DNA from 3 places in the Peribacillus sp. NPDC058002 genome. Region 3 is predicted to be linked to each of the others. Evidence: riboswitches for the same ligand, from Rfam matches in the RefSeq annotation. Region 3 holds a riboswitch; each other region holds the start of a gene.
What was found. Region 3 has a riboswitch for cobalamin ahead of ACFVSH_RS10955 (ribonucleoside-diphosphate reductase subunit alpha). Riboswitches for the same ligand answer to the same signal wherever they lie in the genome.
Positions count from the first base shown of each region.

Region 1 (5,280 bases), on a different contig from region 3:
AAACTACAAAAAAAATGAATTCAGCAGATAATCAGAAAGACGAAAGCTTTTGGAGACAATTTGAAAAAGAGAATAAATCCTTGCATAAAATTGACTTAACAGATTACTTCAAGGTAAACGGTAAATTCCAGCCCATTATAGGTAATGTTATAATTTACCGTGACAATAGACATTTAACGAATACTTATTCTGAAAGTTTCGGACCTGTTTTTGAAGAAAAAATCAATGAGATAGGTTTAATTGAAAAGTAAGTATAGCTAATTGGAATTTGTTTGAAGTCTAAATATAATAAATATCTGAGTTCTGTGTTTTACAGGGCTTGGATTTTTTTATATCTATAGGGATTGATGAAGTAGTGGTTAACTTTGTCTGACCGCCACATAAATTACAGAAAAAAACCCTGTTACGATGCGGAAGAACTGCATTGTAACAGGGTTTTTCAAATTAGCGTCCCAGATAGGAATCGAACCTACGACCTACAGCTTAGGAGGCTGTCGCTCTATCCTGCTGAGCTACTGGGACATATATTTAAGTCGACGACTTATTTATTATATTTCTTATAGGCAAACTTTTCAAGCTTATAGCACATACTTATGAAAAAAATCTTCATAAATGCTCAGCAGGGCACTATGCACTTTTGTTTTCCTATTAATTCTTTAAATGGAATACTTTATTATCGAATAGTATTCTGATACTATTATACTAGAAAAAATTAGGGGAATGATAGTGAAAAGATATAGAGTTTTATGGATGGTGGCATTGCTGGGAATTTTAATTTTACCTGGATGTTCACAAGGGATTGTAGAGGGTATAGGCATAAAAACGGCTGCACCGATTGCGGAAGATGACATTGAAATGGTCGAAGCGGCCGAGAATGGGACTGAGACTGGTCAGGATTTGGATGGCCAGATCGATACGGGAGACTGGATAATGGCCAAGTCCGCGGTCAGGCTTCCAATCTTGATGTATCACAGCATTTCTGAAGGGAATGGACTTCGGGTTCCAATTGAGGAATTCCGAGCACAGATGGCTTGGCTTCGGGAGAATGGTTACTATACATTATCCCCTGAAGAAGCATACCTCGTTTTAACCGAGAATCGGATGCCGAGTGAGAAGTGTGTCTGGCTTACTTTTGATGATGGCTATACAGATAACTACACGGAGGCTTTTCCGATATTAAAAGAAAATGATATGAAAGCAACTGTCTTCATGATCGGTAAGTCCATTGATAAAGGTCATCACCTGACTGAAGATCAAATGTTGGTGATGAGCAGGAATGGGATTTCGATCGAAAGCCATACCATCAACCATTTGGAGCTGAACCGCATGACGGCAGTACAGCAAGAAGCGGAAATGGTTCAGTCGAAAGAGCTATTCGACCGTAAGCTCGACCAGGACACGACAGTGCTTTCCTATCCGGTTGGCCGGTATAATGAAGAGAGTCTAGCGCTGTCAGAAGAAGCGGGATACAAGATGGCAGTCACCACCGAACCTGGGGGAGCTTCAAGGGACCAAGGGATGCATGCCCTGCATCGAGTTCGGATTTCACCCGGGTTATCAGTCGATGGGTTTGCGTCACTGATTGAAAATTCTTCAAATCATTGAAGGTGGACGGGTCATTTCGAACTTGTTCAGAAAAATCATATAATAATCGATTCTTACATGGTGTATAATGAAGGCAGTGAAAATTATATACATAAGAACGATTTGGTGTCTTAATGACTTAAAAGGGAAGTTGGTGAAATGCCAACGCGGTCCCGCCACTGTAAATGGGAGCTGACGGCTGTGTACCACTGTATGAGATATGGGAAGGTGCCGTTGACGATGACCATGAGCCAGGAGACCTGCCAGAATTCGTACACCTGTAACCTACGCGGATGGGAAGGTGTGTGGCAGACCCTGAGAAAGAGTCCGTAATGATATTGTTGCCATGCAAGCACCTTCCGTTTAACGGGAGGTGCTTTTTGTTTTGGGGGCATCTTCCAACAATGCGTTTTCTTAATTACAGGTGGGAAGAAATTAAATGAAAAGATTGTGGGGAATGAAAATGAAGAAAATTTTTGGTCTGATACTGTTGATGTTGCTTACTGCAGGATTGATGGTTGGCTGCAGTGACGCTGCTGATGAAGGAAAAGAAAAGCAGCAAACGAATCATGCTCAACACGAAGCTTTTCCGATTACGATTAAAGATGCAACTGGGGAAAAAGTGACGATAGAACAAAAACCGAAGAAAATCGTTTCGTTGATACCAAGTAATACGGAAGTGGTCTTTGCACTTGGATTGGGAAAAAAGGTCGTTGGTGTTTCCGACAATGATAATTACCCGGAAGAAACGAAAGAAATTGAAAAAGTTGGCGGAATGGAAATGAACACGGAGCTGATTGTCTCCATGAAGCCTGATCTTGTTCTTGCGCATGCATCAAGTGCCCATAATTCGAATGAGGGTTTACAGCAGCTTAAGGATGCTGGTATAGATGTCCTCGTAGTCAATGATGCACAAAGCTTTGGCCAAGTCTATAAGTCTATTGAAATGATTGGACAGGCAACGGGGGAACAGGATAAGGCAAAAGAAATCGTTACGGATATGAAAACGAAGCTCAAGGATATCCAGGAAAAGGCCAAATCCGTAATGGAAGAGGATAGGAAGACCGTTTTAGTGGAAGTTTCGCCTTCACCGGAAATATACACACCTGGAAAAAATACTTTCATGAATGAGATGCTTAACATTATTTCAGCGGATAATGCTGCTGCAGAATTGGACGGATGGGCAAAAATTGATGAAGAGTCGATGATTGCTGCAAATCCGGATGTCATCATTACAACGTATGGTTATTATACGAAAGATCCAGTTAGTGAAGTGACGGGCCGAAAGGGATGGCAAGACGTAAATGCCGTTAAGAATGGCCAAGTCTTTGATGTCCATTCAGACTTGGTGACCCGTTCCGGTCCACGTTTAATAGAGGGAGTAGAGGAACTTGCCAAATCAGTCTATCCGAACCAATTTGACAACTAAATGGGCGTTTGCTTATTTGATTGCGTTGTTCATTTTGTTATTCGCGATGACGATAGGCATTTCCTTTGGTTCGGTGCCAGTACCGATTCCCGTACTTATACAAATAATCGGCAAGGAGATTTTCCATTTGCCGATTTCTGCTGATCCGGATGTGATGCTTACGAATATCGTGATGAACATCCGCCTGCCGCGTGTATTGCTTGCGGGTTTGGTCGGGGCATCACTTGCGATTGCGGGTGCGGCTTTTCAGGGACTGCTCCGGAACCCGCTCGCTGATCCTTACACATTGGGTATTTCATCAGGAGCATCGGTAGGCGCCGTATTGACAATATTCTTGAATATTTCACTGCCGTTCATCGGTTTATATACTCTTCCGGCATTGAGCATCTTATGCTCAGTGCTCACGATGCTTTGCGTACTGACTTTCGCAAAAAAAATGGATCGATCGATGAAAGTGGAAACGATCATTTTAACGGGAATCATTTTCAGCTCATTTTTAAGTGCCTTCATTTCATTGATGATTGCGCTGACGGGTGACGAATTAAGACAAATCATCGGCTGGCTGATGGGAAGCGTTTCAATGCGAGGTTGGAATTACATTGCAATCATTTTGCCGTTTTTTATCATTGGATCATTGATTTTGATCATGAATACAAGTGAATTGAATGCGATGACTTTCGGGGAAGACCGGGCAAAGCACTTAGGTGTGAATGTTAAGCGGCGGAAAATGTGGATCTTGATAGCCGGTTCGACATTGACAGGGGCAGCCGTTGCCGTTTCAGGGGCGATTGGCTTTGTAGGATTGGTCATTCCTCATTTTGTCCGAAAGATTTGGGGGCCTGACCATAAACATCTGCTTCCTTTGTCATTGTTGGTAGGAAGTGGATTCTTAATATTGGCGGATTTTGTGGCACGAACGATCATTGCCCCATCGGAACTGCCGATCGGGGTGATCACCTCACTTATCGGGGCGCCTGCATTTGCGCTGATTTTATTAAAGAGACGGAGAGAAGGGTAAAAACGGATGCTTGAAGTAAGAGGGTTAACAGGTGGATATCATAACAAAGCTGTTTTGGACTCTGTCTCTTTTGATGTACATAAAGGGGAATTATTCGGGATTCTTGGTCCAAATGGCAGCGGAAAAACGACGCTTTTAAGCATGCTTAGCGGGGTGCTCGATTATAAAGGCGGAAGCGTACGGATTAGAGGTAGGGGTTTGAAGGATTATTCGTCAAAACAACTTGCTCAGGTCATTGCTGTGCTCCCCCAACATTCCTCATTAGCTTTCTCCTATACAGTAAAAGAGACGGTCTCACTTGGGCGATATGCCCATCAATCAGGTTGGTTCCACAGTTGGTCCGCAGAAGATGAATCGATTGTCCAACGAGTTATGGAACAAACGGGAGTAGCTGATTTTCAGGATCTTCATTTTGAACGATTATCAGGAGGGGAGAGACAAAGGGTTTTGCTGGCACAGGCACTTGCCCAAGAGCCGGAAATCCTTTTTTTGGATGAACCTACGAACCACTTGGATCTTTCCTATCAAAAAGATCTTCTGGATCTAATGAGGAAAATGGCAAAAGAGCAGAACTTGACCGTTATTTCAATTTTTCATGATTTGAATTTGGCTGGATTGTATTGTGATCGGCTTATGTTGCTTGAGAAAGGGCAGATTCAGGTTGTTGATGTGCCGAACGAAGTGCTCCAACAGGAACGGATTCAGGATGTATATCATACGACGATCGAAAAACATCCACATCCCGCCCTTCCGAAACCGCAGATGTTCATCGTTCCGGAAAGGCATGGCCATGATACTATCCCATTGGAAATCGATGGTTCCTATTTGACAGTCGGTCCTGAGATGATTCAATTGGATTCACCGATTCCACTTAGGACGATGTCTTCTGGAGTGACTGGTTCAGGGACGGGCTGGCATAAATATTTTGTGAATAGGCACGTCCATCATGGCTATGATTGCGAGGATCATCATGTTGAAATGGCCGACTATTTAAAGACTCATGGTTTTGAACCTCAGGAAACGGTAGGGATGATGACCGCCGTCTTTCTCGACACGGTTGCTTTCAAGCTATTAAGAGCTGAAGATTTCTCGGTTTTCATTATCGTGACGGCTGGTGTAGGAAATGCTATCGACGCTTCTTTAGCAGACCGGCATTCCTGGAGTTCCGCTCCAGGAACGATAAATACTTGGATATTCGTAAATGGGCATTTGGCAGAAGAGGCTTTCATCCACAGCATAGTTACTGCGA
Region 1 covers NZ_JBHVQU010000011.1:32,656-37,935, reverse strand. The annotation lists gene ACFVSH_RS04310 (acyltransferase family protein) at 1-251, shown strand, start outside; tRNA gene ACFVSH_RS04305 (tRNA-Arg) at 449-522, opposite strand; gene ACFVSH_RS04300 (polysaccharide deacetylase family protein) at 751-1,605, shown strand; cobalamin riboswitch at 1,694-1,866, shown strand; gene ACFVSH_RS04295 (ABC transporter substrate-binding protein) at 2,048-3,013, shown strand; gene ACFVSH_RS04290 (FecCD family ABC transporter permease) at 2,976-4,031, shown strand; gene ACFVSH_RS04285 (heme ABC transporter ATP-binding protein) at 4,038-5,280, shown strand, end outside.
Region 1: another riboswitch for cobalamin. It lies ahead of ACFVSH_RS04295 (ABC transporter substrate-binding protein); the one in region 3 lies ahead of ACFVSH_RS10955 (ribonucleoside-diphosphate reductase subunit alpha).

Region 2 (5,280 bases), on a different contig from region 3:
AATTGAAATAAAGCGTCTATTGAATGGAGGAACTGTAATGAAATCATTATATAAGCACTATTGAGAATAACTCGGATTGACCAATGTAGGCGGAAATAATGCAGCAGCAGGGAATAGAGCAAAAATAAAATAAAAATGATGATATTACCTGTATCGGTGAGTTTATCGACAGGCCTTAACCATTCAGTAATCAACAACAGACCAAATACATACATCAAGACATGCATGAACCTTTCCAACTTTTCGGTGGTGACATTCACTTTGCCATCACCTCTGATCTATCAAACTTTAGTTGGCCCTGTTCAAAAAAGCTAACCTTCATCCCCCTCGAAACAGCTGCAGAACTTGACAACCTTTCCTCATCAGTAAGATTTGCCTGTTTCTTAACACATAACATTAATCCCTGATTAGGTTGGAAAGCACTCAATATGTCCACCTTTTCTAAAGTTAAGTCTGAAACGATGAATATCACAGCAGCGTTTGCCGGAAGAATTCCCTTCCTGACATTTTCATTCAATGCGTTTACTGCACTCGGCTCTTCTTTAACAAGTCTGTAAAAAATCCTTCGTTTCTGGTAATTGCCCGCTGCTGCCGGTATGATCATCCTCGACCCCATACTCACATACCCAATTTCCATGCCTTTCTTTAACATGGCGTGAGCAACGGAAGCAGCCATCACAATGGATTCTTCGAATAAATCCGACGGCTTTTCATCAAGCATGATGAATACATCCCGGTTTTTCTGCACTTCGAATTCCTTCGTCATGATTTCACTCGTTCTGGCCGTCGCCTTCCAATTAATCCATGACAACTGATCGCCTGGATGATATTCCCTTACTCCGGATACCACTGAATGTTCCCGTTGTGTTTTCTTTGTTGAAACCACTGCCCCCTGATTGAACACTCGATCAAGATCACTGTAGGCAAGCTCATGATAACGAGGAAAAACAGTTATTTTCAGAGGTGAACTATATATCGCTTCCTTTTCGACTAACCCGAAAAAATCCCCAACCCAAAAGCGGATCGATTGAAACGAATGCTCTCCACGCTCCATGTCTTCCAAGGTATATGACATGCAGAAGGTACGCCTGAATCCCGGAAAGATAATGATTTTCCTTTGAAATCCCCTATCTTCCAGACGCTGAGGCAATTCCTCCTCTACCACCATAAATAGTAGGGGCAGCCGGTTTTTACGGGTAAACGTCAATGCTATTTCAACAGATTCGCCGGCCTGGCATTCCCTTTTATTGATCTTTCTCTCAACGATCAAATCATGCAGCGGATAAAACAGCAGAATCAAAGCGTACACAGAAAACGGCAAAAATGAATAAAAAATGAACCAACTGACAAAACCACCTTGAAACATTGCATAGCAAAAGGAAACCGTCAAGAGTAATACAAGTCCGACCACACTCATATTTCCCCTTAAAATGTTGATGAATTTGCGCATTAGGTCATAGCCCGCTTTACAGGCACCTGTGTTGTCGCCACAACTTCATGTATCACCATTCCAGCATCGAAGCCCTCATACTTCGCTTCAGGTTTCAAAATAAGCCGGTGGGAAAATACGAATGGCACCAAATATTGAACATCGTCCGGCAGAACATAGTCCCTGCCCTGGACCCGCGCGTAAGCCTGGGCTGCCTTCATCAAGGCTATCGATCCACGCGGGCTTACACCTAAATAGACCCCTTCATGCGTACGTGTTCGATTCGCCAATTCAACAATATATCGTTTTATTGTGTCATCCACTATCACAGCTTTTACCTCAGCCTGTAATTCTATCAATTCATCCAAGGTGATGACGGCTTCCAGCTCATCAAGCGGTACCGTGTATTGAGCTCTATTAAGAACCTCTATCTCTTCTTCCACACCCGGATAGCCCATTTTCATTTTTAATAGGAATCTATCCAATTGAGCCTCCGGAAGCGGATACGTCCCCTCGTATTCGATCGGATTTTGTGTCGCCATTACGAAGAACGGCTTCTCCAATCTCCTTGTGACACCATCAATCGTCACACTTGCCTCTTCCATGGCTTCAAGTAATGCAGACTGAGTTTTCGGCGAGGTCCGGTTAATTTCATCGGCTAAAATAATATGTCCCATTATCGGACCTGGCCTAAAAATGAATTCTTGTTCCTTAGGATTGAAGATCGAAACACCAGTAACATCAGAAGGAAGTAAATCAGGTGTGAATTGAATTCTCTTAAAGCTTGCACCTATAGATTTTGCCAGTGCCCTTACCATGACTGTCTTCCCTACGCCCGGAACATCCTCCAATAAAACATGTCCACCGGAAAGGAGTGCCACGATACTTAGTTCTGCTATATCCCGTTTTCCGATAATCACCTTTTCGATGTTCCCCAGAACCATTTCCAGTTTTTGATTGACCTGCTTATAAATCATTCTCTACCTCCCGGGATTCACAGTATCACCATGATTTCATACCTTTTTCTATATCAAAATTTTACATTAAGCTCCAATTAAACCTTACATTGTAAGTTTACTAGATATTCGGTAAACCATAAACGAATTTGTCCAAAAATATTAATGCAGTCTATTGAAAAAAGGTATGGTAAACTGTTGCTAAGTGAATATGAATCTTGCAGAAAAAGGTGCTGCATTGTCAGCTTAATAGGGAATTCGGTTTAAAACCGAAGCTGTTTCCGCAACTGTAAGTGCTAATGAAATAAGATGTTTACCACTATTTGAGGTTGTAATCGCTCGCCGATTACCGGCCATTTAACCCAAATGGGAAGGTTCTTAGAGTAAAATGACGCACGAGCCAGGAGACCTGCCTTTTTTCATCGTATTATGCTCTTCGGAAGATAGGAGATTGTACGGCCCTCCCATCTTTTTCTACTACAGATACATAGATGCCCGAAGCCGACCAAAACTCTTGGTCGGCTATTTGTCTTGCTGGGAAAAGCAATACGGAGGTCATTCACCCAATACGTAAAAGGAGGAAGATTTATGGCAAAGAAAGACTTTCGTTTTTTATGCTACCCATACATGCGTGAGTCCGTATCGACCGTCGATTTTGAAATCCGCACAGACTCATTGACGACACAGATCGGCTTGGCCGCCTCGCTTACTGAGGACGTCCCCGATGTATACCGTGACTTAATGGAATTATTGCCCATGGTTTACCATTTAAACGGCTCAGTCCGTGGGAATTTAGCCATTACCGGCGATGATCTCGACCGTTTAAGTGCAATCTACGACCGGTATGTCGCTGAAGTGAGGGATCGAATCGAAACATTCGTCCTTCCACAAGGATCAACCGCTGCATGTACTTTGCATACTTGCCGCAGTGAGGCCAAAAAGTCCGTGCGAGCTTTACACAAGGTAAGTCTAGAAAAGAAAATTCCAGGAATTCTTTTTGATTACGCTCACTTGCTTGCAAATGTATTATTCGTGATGGCAGTCTACGTCAATAAGCAACAGGGGATCGAGGAGATTCCTTTTATAAGTAAATCATACCCAACCAAACCAATGAAAAAGAAAACGGAGGAATAAATAATGAAGAGAACCCTACGATTCAGTTGGATTTCCATGCTGATGCTTACGCTATTCCTCACCGGATGCGGAGTGAACAATGATCAATCCTCAAAGGATAATAAAGATAGTAAAAAGGTCGAAGAAATCAAGGATTATACCGTTACGGATGATACTGGTAAGAAAATAAAATTCGAGAAAATCCCGGAAAAGGTCGTTTCACTTCAGCCAAGCAATACGGAAATCTTATTTGCCCTTGAACAGGGTGATAAAGTCGTTGGCGTGACAGACTTCGATAATTATCCAGAGGAAGCGAAGGATATCGAACATGTTTCAGACTCCGTTAACATTAATGCAGAAAAAATCATTGCCTTGAAACCTGATGCCATCATTGCTTATACCATTGGGGATGAAACGGCACTGAAACCACTTGAAGATGCCGGTATCCCTGTATTCATCATTAAATCTGCGGCAAATTTCGATGATGTATATGGTGATATCGGGCAGATTGCTAAAGTGATGGGTGTCGCCGAAAAAGGGAATGAATTAGTGAAAGATATCAAATCCCAAATTACAAATGTCGAAGAAAAAGTGAAAACCTTAGATGAAAAGGAGCAAACATACTTTGAGATTAGCCCTGCTCCGGAAATCTATACAACAGGATCGGAGACCTTCCAAAATGAAATCATGGACACTGCCGGCATAAAAAACATCTTTGATGACCAAAAAGGCTGGGTTAAAGTATCTGATGAAGAAATCGTCAAAAGGAACCCTGAATCCATCATCACCACCGCCACGTATGCAGATGATGCTGTTGGTGAAATTAAATCGCGTAAGGGCTGGGAAGATATCGATGCGGTGAAGAACGATGATGTCCATTTACTTGATGAAAATATCATGTCACGTCCTGGACCAAGGGTCGGGGAAGCTGTTGAACTCGCAGCAAAGACTGTTTATCCTGACTTGTTCAAATAACACGATAGGAGGATACGCCAATTAATCGGCGCATCTAAGTTTGTAGACAAAAGGGGTTCGGAATTAAAAAATTCCGAACCCCTTTTTGAAACACAATTTTGGCCAGGTTTAAGAGAAATAGGCTCTACGATCGACTATGTTAAGCCATGCCCTATTGGCCATCTTCTTTTAATTATTAAAAGCGAAATGAGCATCGTCTGTATCGACTATTTTTGAGTCCCCTTAATGTAGTCCAACGAATACCTTACTTTTCATTTGCATCTGCGAATACATGCCAAATCGTTTTTTGTATTTCGGATATCTATTTTTTACACCATGATGACTGCGCAGATGATATGCATCTGACACATATGCCCGCCAGTCCTCAGGTATGGTTACTATCTAATTGTTATAACAAAGTCGATTGAAGAGAAAGGTACGGGACTCCTGCTTAGAAATGCGGGTCTAGTGAGACCCAGCAGGCGCAAGCCGAGGAGGCTCCCTGACCACCCGCGGAAAGCGAGTTTCTTGAGCGGAAATCAACGTCCAAAAGCCATAAAAAAACGGCAGGCAAACTCCAATAAATGGTCCACCTTTTCATAATTTTCTGCACCGATCATCAAGGCAATGAAGCCACGCCCCACCGATCAGTACATTTTAAGGAGACCTCCTTTCTGTCTTGTTTATGCTAAAATGAATGCAATCCACTCATAAGATATAAGAGGTACTGATCATGTATAAAAAATTTTTCATTTTAATCTTCGCAGCCGCCCTTCTTTTAGGGCTTATTAAAACTGTTATGGATATGTAGCAAAACAGCCCGATTCC
Region 2 covers NZ_JBHVQU010000051.1:12,466-17,745, reverse strand. The annotation lists gene ACFVSH_RS11755 (DUF4129 domain-containing transglutaminase family protein) at 1-260, opposite strand, end outside; gene ACFVSH_RS11750 (DUF58 domain-containing protein) at 257-1,450, opposite strand; gene ACFVSH_RS11745 (AAA family ATPase) at 1,450-2,406, opposite strand; cobalamin riboswitch at 2,597-2,816, shown strand; gene ACFVSH_RS11740 (hypothetical protein) at 2,974-3,519, shown strand; gene ACFVSH_RS11735 (ABC transporter substrate-binding protein) at 3,523-4,473, shown strand.
Region 2: another riboswitch for cobalamin. It lies ahead of ACFVSH_RS11740 (hypothetical protein); the one in region 3 lies ahead of ACFVSH_RS10955 (ribonucleoside-diphosphate reductase subunit alpha).

Region 3 (5,280 bases):
TGCGGATCGAAAAGATACCATTCTTTTCTGTCGCGTACAGCTTCCATGAATAAATCGGGTATGCATACGCCTGTAAAAATATCATGGGCTTTTAATCTGTCATCCCCGTTTTGTGTCTTTAAATCGAGGAAGCTCATGATATCTTTATGCCAGGCATCCAAGTAAATCGCGATGGCACCTTTACGTTGCCCCAATTGATCGACACTTACAGCTGTCTGGTTGAATAGTCGAATCCAGGGAGTCGTGCCGGAACTGTTTCCAGAGAAACCCCGGATATCAGAACCAAGCGATCGTACCTTACCGACGTAAAGACCTACTCCGCCGCCAAATTTAGATACTTTTGCTGCATCGTAGTTTGATAGGTAGATTCCGTCAATGGAATCTTCAATTGCGTCGATAAAGCAGGAGCTTAACTGTCCATGTGTTTTACCTGAATTGGAGAGTGTAGGAGTCGCAACGGTCATATAAAGATTGGACATGGCCCAGTATGCTTCTTTAATGAGCTGCAGGCGGTGCTCCGTTTTTTCCAATCGCATGATTTCCATCGCGATGATCATGAAACGTTCTTGTGGCAGTTCGTAGACCTTGTCCTTTTGAGGGCGGGCCAGATAGCGGTCGTTCAATAAGTAGATGCCTATGTACGAGAATAATTTATCTTTTTCCGGGTCGATTACCGAACCCAATTCCTCAATTTCCGATTTCGTATATGAAGATAGCAGTTCTGATTTATAAATAGGATAACGCTGACCTTCTGAAAGCTGGGAGAGTTCCGCGATCAGCTCATAGAATGGGCCATAACTCATGCCTTCATAGCCTCGATTGGCTTGTGCATCCCTATACATTGTATTCAACAGTTCTGCTGCAGCAACGAACGTCCAATCCGGAGCATCGATATCCACACTTTCAAGAGCGAGCTGAATCAGTTTTTTTGATGCCTGTTCTTCAGTTGAGTCACTTTTGCGATCTAGCCATTTTGTAAAACGCTTTTTGAACTTTTCCATATCGAGATGGCCTTCGAATTCCTTTGATAACATCTCGAGCTGGATGGACTTCGCTTCTGTGTCATTTTCACTTATGGTAGAGTTATATGTTTGAGTCATTAATAATCCTCCTTGTTGACTTCCTTCTAAAATAAAAAAACCGCCCAATGAATTGAGCGGATCAAACGATAGAATAAAAGAGCCATGAAAAAATAGCCGTTAAACTATCGTTTCATCATCTCAATCCCCGAAGAATAAGAAACGTGAAAAATTCAAGGCAGGTCTCCTGACTCATGATCATCCTACTTTGAGTCCTTCCCGTATAGAGAGCTATACAGTGGGTTTCTCATTTCGTCACATTTACAGTTGCGGGGACAGTTCCGGGTTTACACCGGATTCCCTTTTCAGCCATCACTGGCACCTTGGATTATAAAAAATTCTATATATAGTTATTAGTAATGTTTATGTAATCAATATCTAGTATTTCTGCTTATATTATCGTAAGCCATATACGATGATAATTCAACTAATATATTTGAAAAAAACCAGCCCTTATCTATTGACAAAGTGAGGGCAGAGTGCGATGGAATGAAAGAATTTATTGGGGAATGGGTAATTCAAGCGCTGATTTTACGCGATTTTGTGTTAAAATAAATTGTCTAGTAAAGGTGGCTCTCCCTTATTGCGATGAGGGGATTCGCGGAAAAATATTTAAGAAAAAGGGGATAAAATCTTGGAAAAAGTATTAGTTTTTGGACATAAAAACCCGGATACAGACACAATCTGTTCAGCAATCGCTTATGCAGACCTGAAAAAGCAGTTAGGTATCAACGCTGAACCAGTTCGTCTGGGTGAAGTGAATGGTGAAACTCAATATGCATTGGACCAATTCAAATTCGAAGCTCCCCGCCTTGTGGAAAAAGTTGCAGGGGAAGCTGAAGGCGTAATCCTGGTCGATCATAACGAACGCCAGCAAAGTGCTGAAGATATTGACCAAGTCCGTGTGTTGGAAGTTATCGACCATCACCGTATCGCTAACTTTGAAACAAGCGATCCACTATATTACCGGGCGGAACCTGTTGGCTGTACGGCAACCATTTTAAATAAAATTTATAAAGAAAACGGCATCGAAGTCCCTAAAGCAATCGCAGGTCTTATGTTGTCTGCCATCATTTCCGATTCGTTATTGTTCAAATCTCCTACATGCACGGAGCAAGACATTGCAGCAGCAATGGAACTGGCTGCCATTGCGGGAGTCGACGCTGAAACATACGGCTTGGAAATGTTGAAAGCCGGAGCTGACTTGAGCGACAAAACGATTGCCCAGCTCATCACTCTTGATGCAAAGGAATTCTCCATGGGAATGGCTAAAGTGGAGATAGCACAGGTCAATGCTGTAGATCCGAACGAAGTCCTTGCTAAGCAAGCAGAATTGGAAGCGGCGATAGGAGCGGTCATCGCCGAGAAGGAATTGGACTTATTCCTATTTGTCGTAACGGATATCTTGACTAATGACTCTGCTGCCTTGGCGCTTGGTAAAGCAGCTTATGCAGTGGAAAAAGCATACGACGTTTCATTAAACAATAACATCGCCGTCTTAGAAGGCGTTGTATCTCGTAAAAAACAAATCGTGCCGATCTTAACGGACGTATTCAGCAAATAATACAGGAGAAGGGGTGCTCATTAAAAACATGGGCATCCTTTTTCTGCACATGCAAAAAGACTCAACCACCATTAATGGTGGTTGAGTCTTTTCTCTTAGTTCAAAGCTTCCTTTTCTTTTTCATAGGCAATGACAATCAGTTCTTTGTTGGCTTCCTCGCCAAGTCTGTTTTCAAAGCTTTTCAGTTCATTCAATAAATCCGGTGACAGATTTGCTGCTGTATAATCCTGCTCGGGTGTCATGCTTTTCGCCCCTTTCAAAAGGAAATAATTCATGTTATCTATTTTGTCGGTTTGAAAAGTTTCTATTCAACAAAACTTACTTCTTCAAGATATTTTACTTTCTGATGTGGCGAGTTTTTCAAGCAATAAAGAACTATCTTCATCGAGTCCTTGCACTTGGACAGGTATTCCCAGAAGCTGATATTTAAGGACAACCGTATCAACAGCACCGACTGCTGAAGCATCCCAGATTTTAGAATGGGAAAAGTCGATGACGATTGAATCGGCTTTTTCCTTGAAGTCGAACTTCGAAACAAAGTCCTGGACAGAAGCGAAAAATACTTGCCCGCGGATATGATAAATGGTTTTCTTAGCCTGGATATCTTCCGTTTTCACTACAGCCACTTTAGAAATTTTAGCCGAGAAGAAAATCATGCTCAAGAGCACTCCGGCAAATACCCCTTTTGATAAATCATGTGTATAAAGGACAATGAGGACCGTCACGATCATCACGGCTGCATCCGACTTTGGAGCTTTTGTGAGCCTCTTTAGGGAAGACCAGTCAAAGGTCCCGATTGAAACCATGATCATGACTGCGACAAGTGCAGCCATCGGGATTTTAATAAGGACATCATTCAATACCACGATTAATACCATAAGGAATGCGCCAGCTACAAATGTGGAGAGCCGGCCCCTTCCTCCTGATTTAATATTGATACCGGATTGGCCGATCATCGCACATCCCGCCATGCCGCCAAAGCATCCCGCAATGATATTCGAAATTCCCTGGCCTTTGGCTTCCTTATTTTTATTACTGTCCGTGTCAGTCATCTCATCGACTATTTGAGCTGTCAATAATGATTCAAGCAGCCCAACAAACGCAAGGGCTATGGAATAAGGGAAAATGATCGCCAAAGTTTCGAAGGTCAAAGGGATATCTGGAAGCATGAACATCGGTAGCGCTTCGGTCAATTGCCCCATATCCCCAACCGTCCGCACCGTAGCCCCCGTGGCAACTGCAACGATCGTCATGAATATGATGGCGACAAGTGGTGAAGGTATGACTTTCGTGATCAGCGGAAAAAGATAAATGATAGCTAAAGAAACGGCTGTCATGACATACATGATCCATGTTTCGCCCACGAAATGGGTGAGCTGAGCCGTGAATATCAAGATAGCTAAAGAATTTACAAAACCAGTCATGACCGGCTTCGGTATGAACTTCATTAATTTCCCGATTTTTAATACTCCTAGTAAAATTTGCAGCAAACCAGTCAATATTGTTGCAGCAAGTAAATAGTTCAAGCCATGATCTTTAACAAGATCGACCATGACGAGTGCCATTGCACCAGTGGCTGCAGAAATCATTCCCGGCCTTCCGCCGACAAAAGAGATGACGATGGCAATGCAGAATGAGGCATATAGACCAACCATTGGGTCAACGCCAGCAATGATCGAAAAGGCAATCGCCTCCGGAATCAATGCCAAGGCAACGACTATACCGGATAGAACATCTCCTCTAACGTTGCCAAACCATTCCTGTTTGTATCCAGATGTATTCAAAGAAATACTCCTTCTTTCTATATATGTGTGTTCATTTCTTTTAACGCACTAAATTATAGCATGAGTCCTTCTTTCTATCTATATGGATAATATAAACGACAAATCGGGGGCTATTCATTTCGTATTATAGGCGAATGAAGGTAAAAGGCCTAAAGGGAGGAATTTCAGGAAATGACGATGGGCAACATCCAATAACGAAGGGCAAAAAATTTCCAAAGCCTTCTTAATCGCTTTCGCTGCCACGATTCAGATTTTTCTGTATTTAAATGTGTTATTCTTTTATTATGAATGAAAATGGGGGTTACTCCTATGAATAAGAGCGAGAAAAGAACGAAACTGGTGGAAAAGATTGAGAATCATTTAAGACTGACTGCAAGGAATTTAGTGAAATTCGATACAATCCAAGAAACATTGGATTTTACGGTGGAATCATTTCAATTGGAATTTTCGTGGCGATCGTATTGAGAGAGGATGATCGTTTGTATGTATGGAAAGGAGGTTCGCTCCATTTTGCTGATTCTTTTCCCATTCACCTAGGAGAATGTTCCCCGGAAATTCTCGAAGAAGAGGTAAAGGGTAGTTACATAACTTAATTGTTTGAAGAGAAAATAGAAGATAAGCTAAATAGTCGAATATGCGACATTGATGAACAATGATTTATACAGGCCACACCGGATTGCCGTTTTGAAACTGGAAGAGGTTCACTTACTGCCCGCTCGAATCTGATCGAAAGTGAAGCGGAAAAAGCCTCGGAATGGGATCATATGAAAGAACAGCTTTATCTTAAATATAAAGAAATCAGTGACAAAATGGGATGATATGCTGATATTGATGATACCGGTGAAATGGGAAA
Region 3 covers NZ_JBHVQU010000045.1:8,178-13,457, forward strand. The annotation lists gene ACFVSH_RS10955 (ribonucleoside-diphosphate reductase subunit alpha) at 1-1,100, opposite strand, end outside; cobalamin riboswitch at 1,240-1,420, opposite strand; gene ACFVSH_RS10960 (manganese-dependent inorganic pyrophosphatase) at 1,714-2,643, shown strand; gene ACFVSH_RS10965 (hypothetical protein) at 2,739-2,885, opposite strand; gene ACFVSH_RS10970 (SulP family inorganic anion transporter) at 2,970-4,427, opposite strand; gene ACFVSH_RS10975 (hypothetical protein) at 4,737-4,892, shown strand.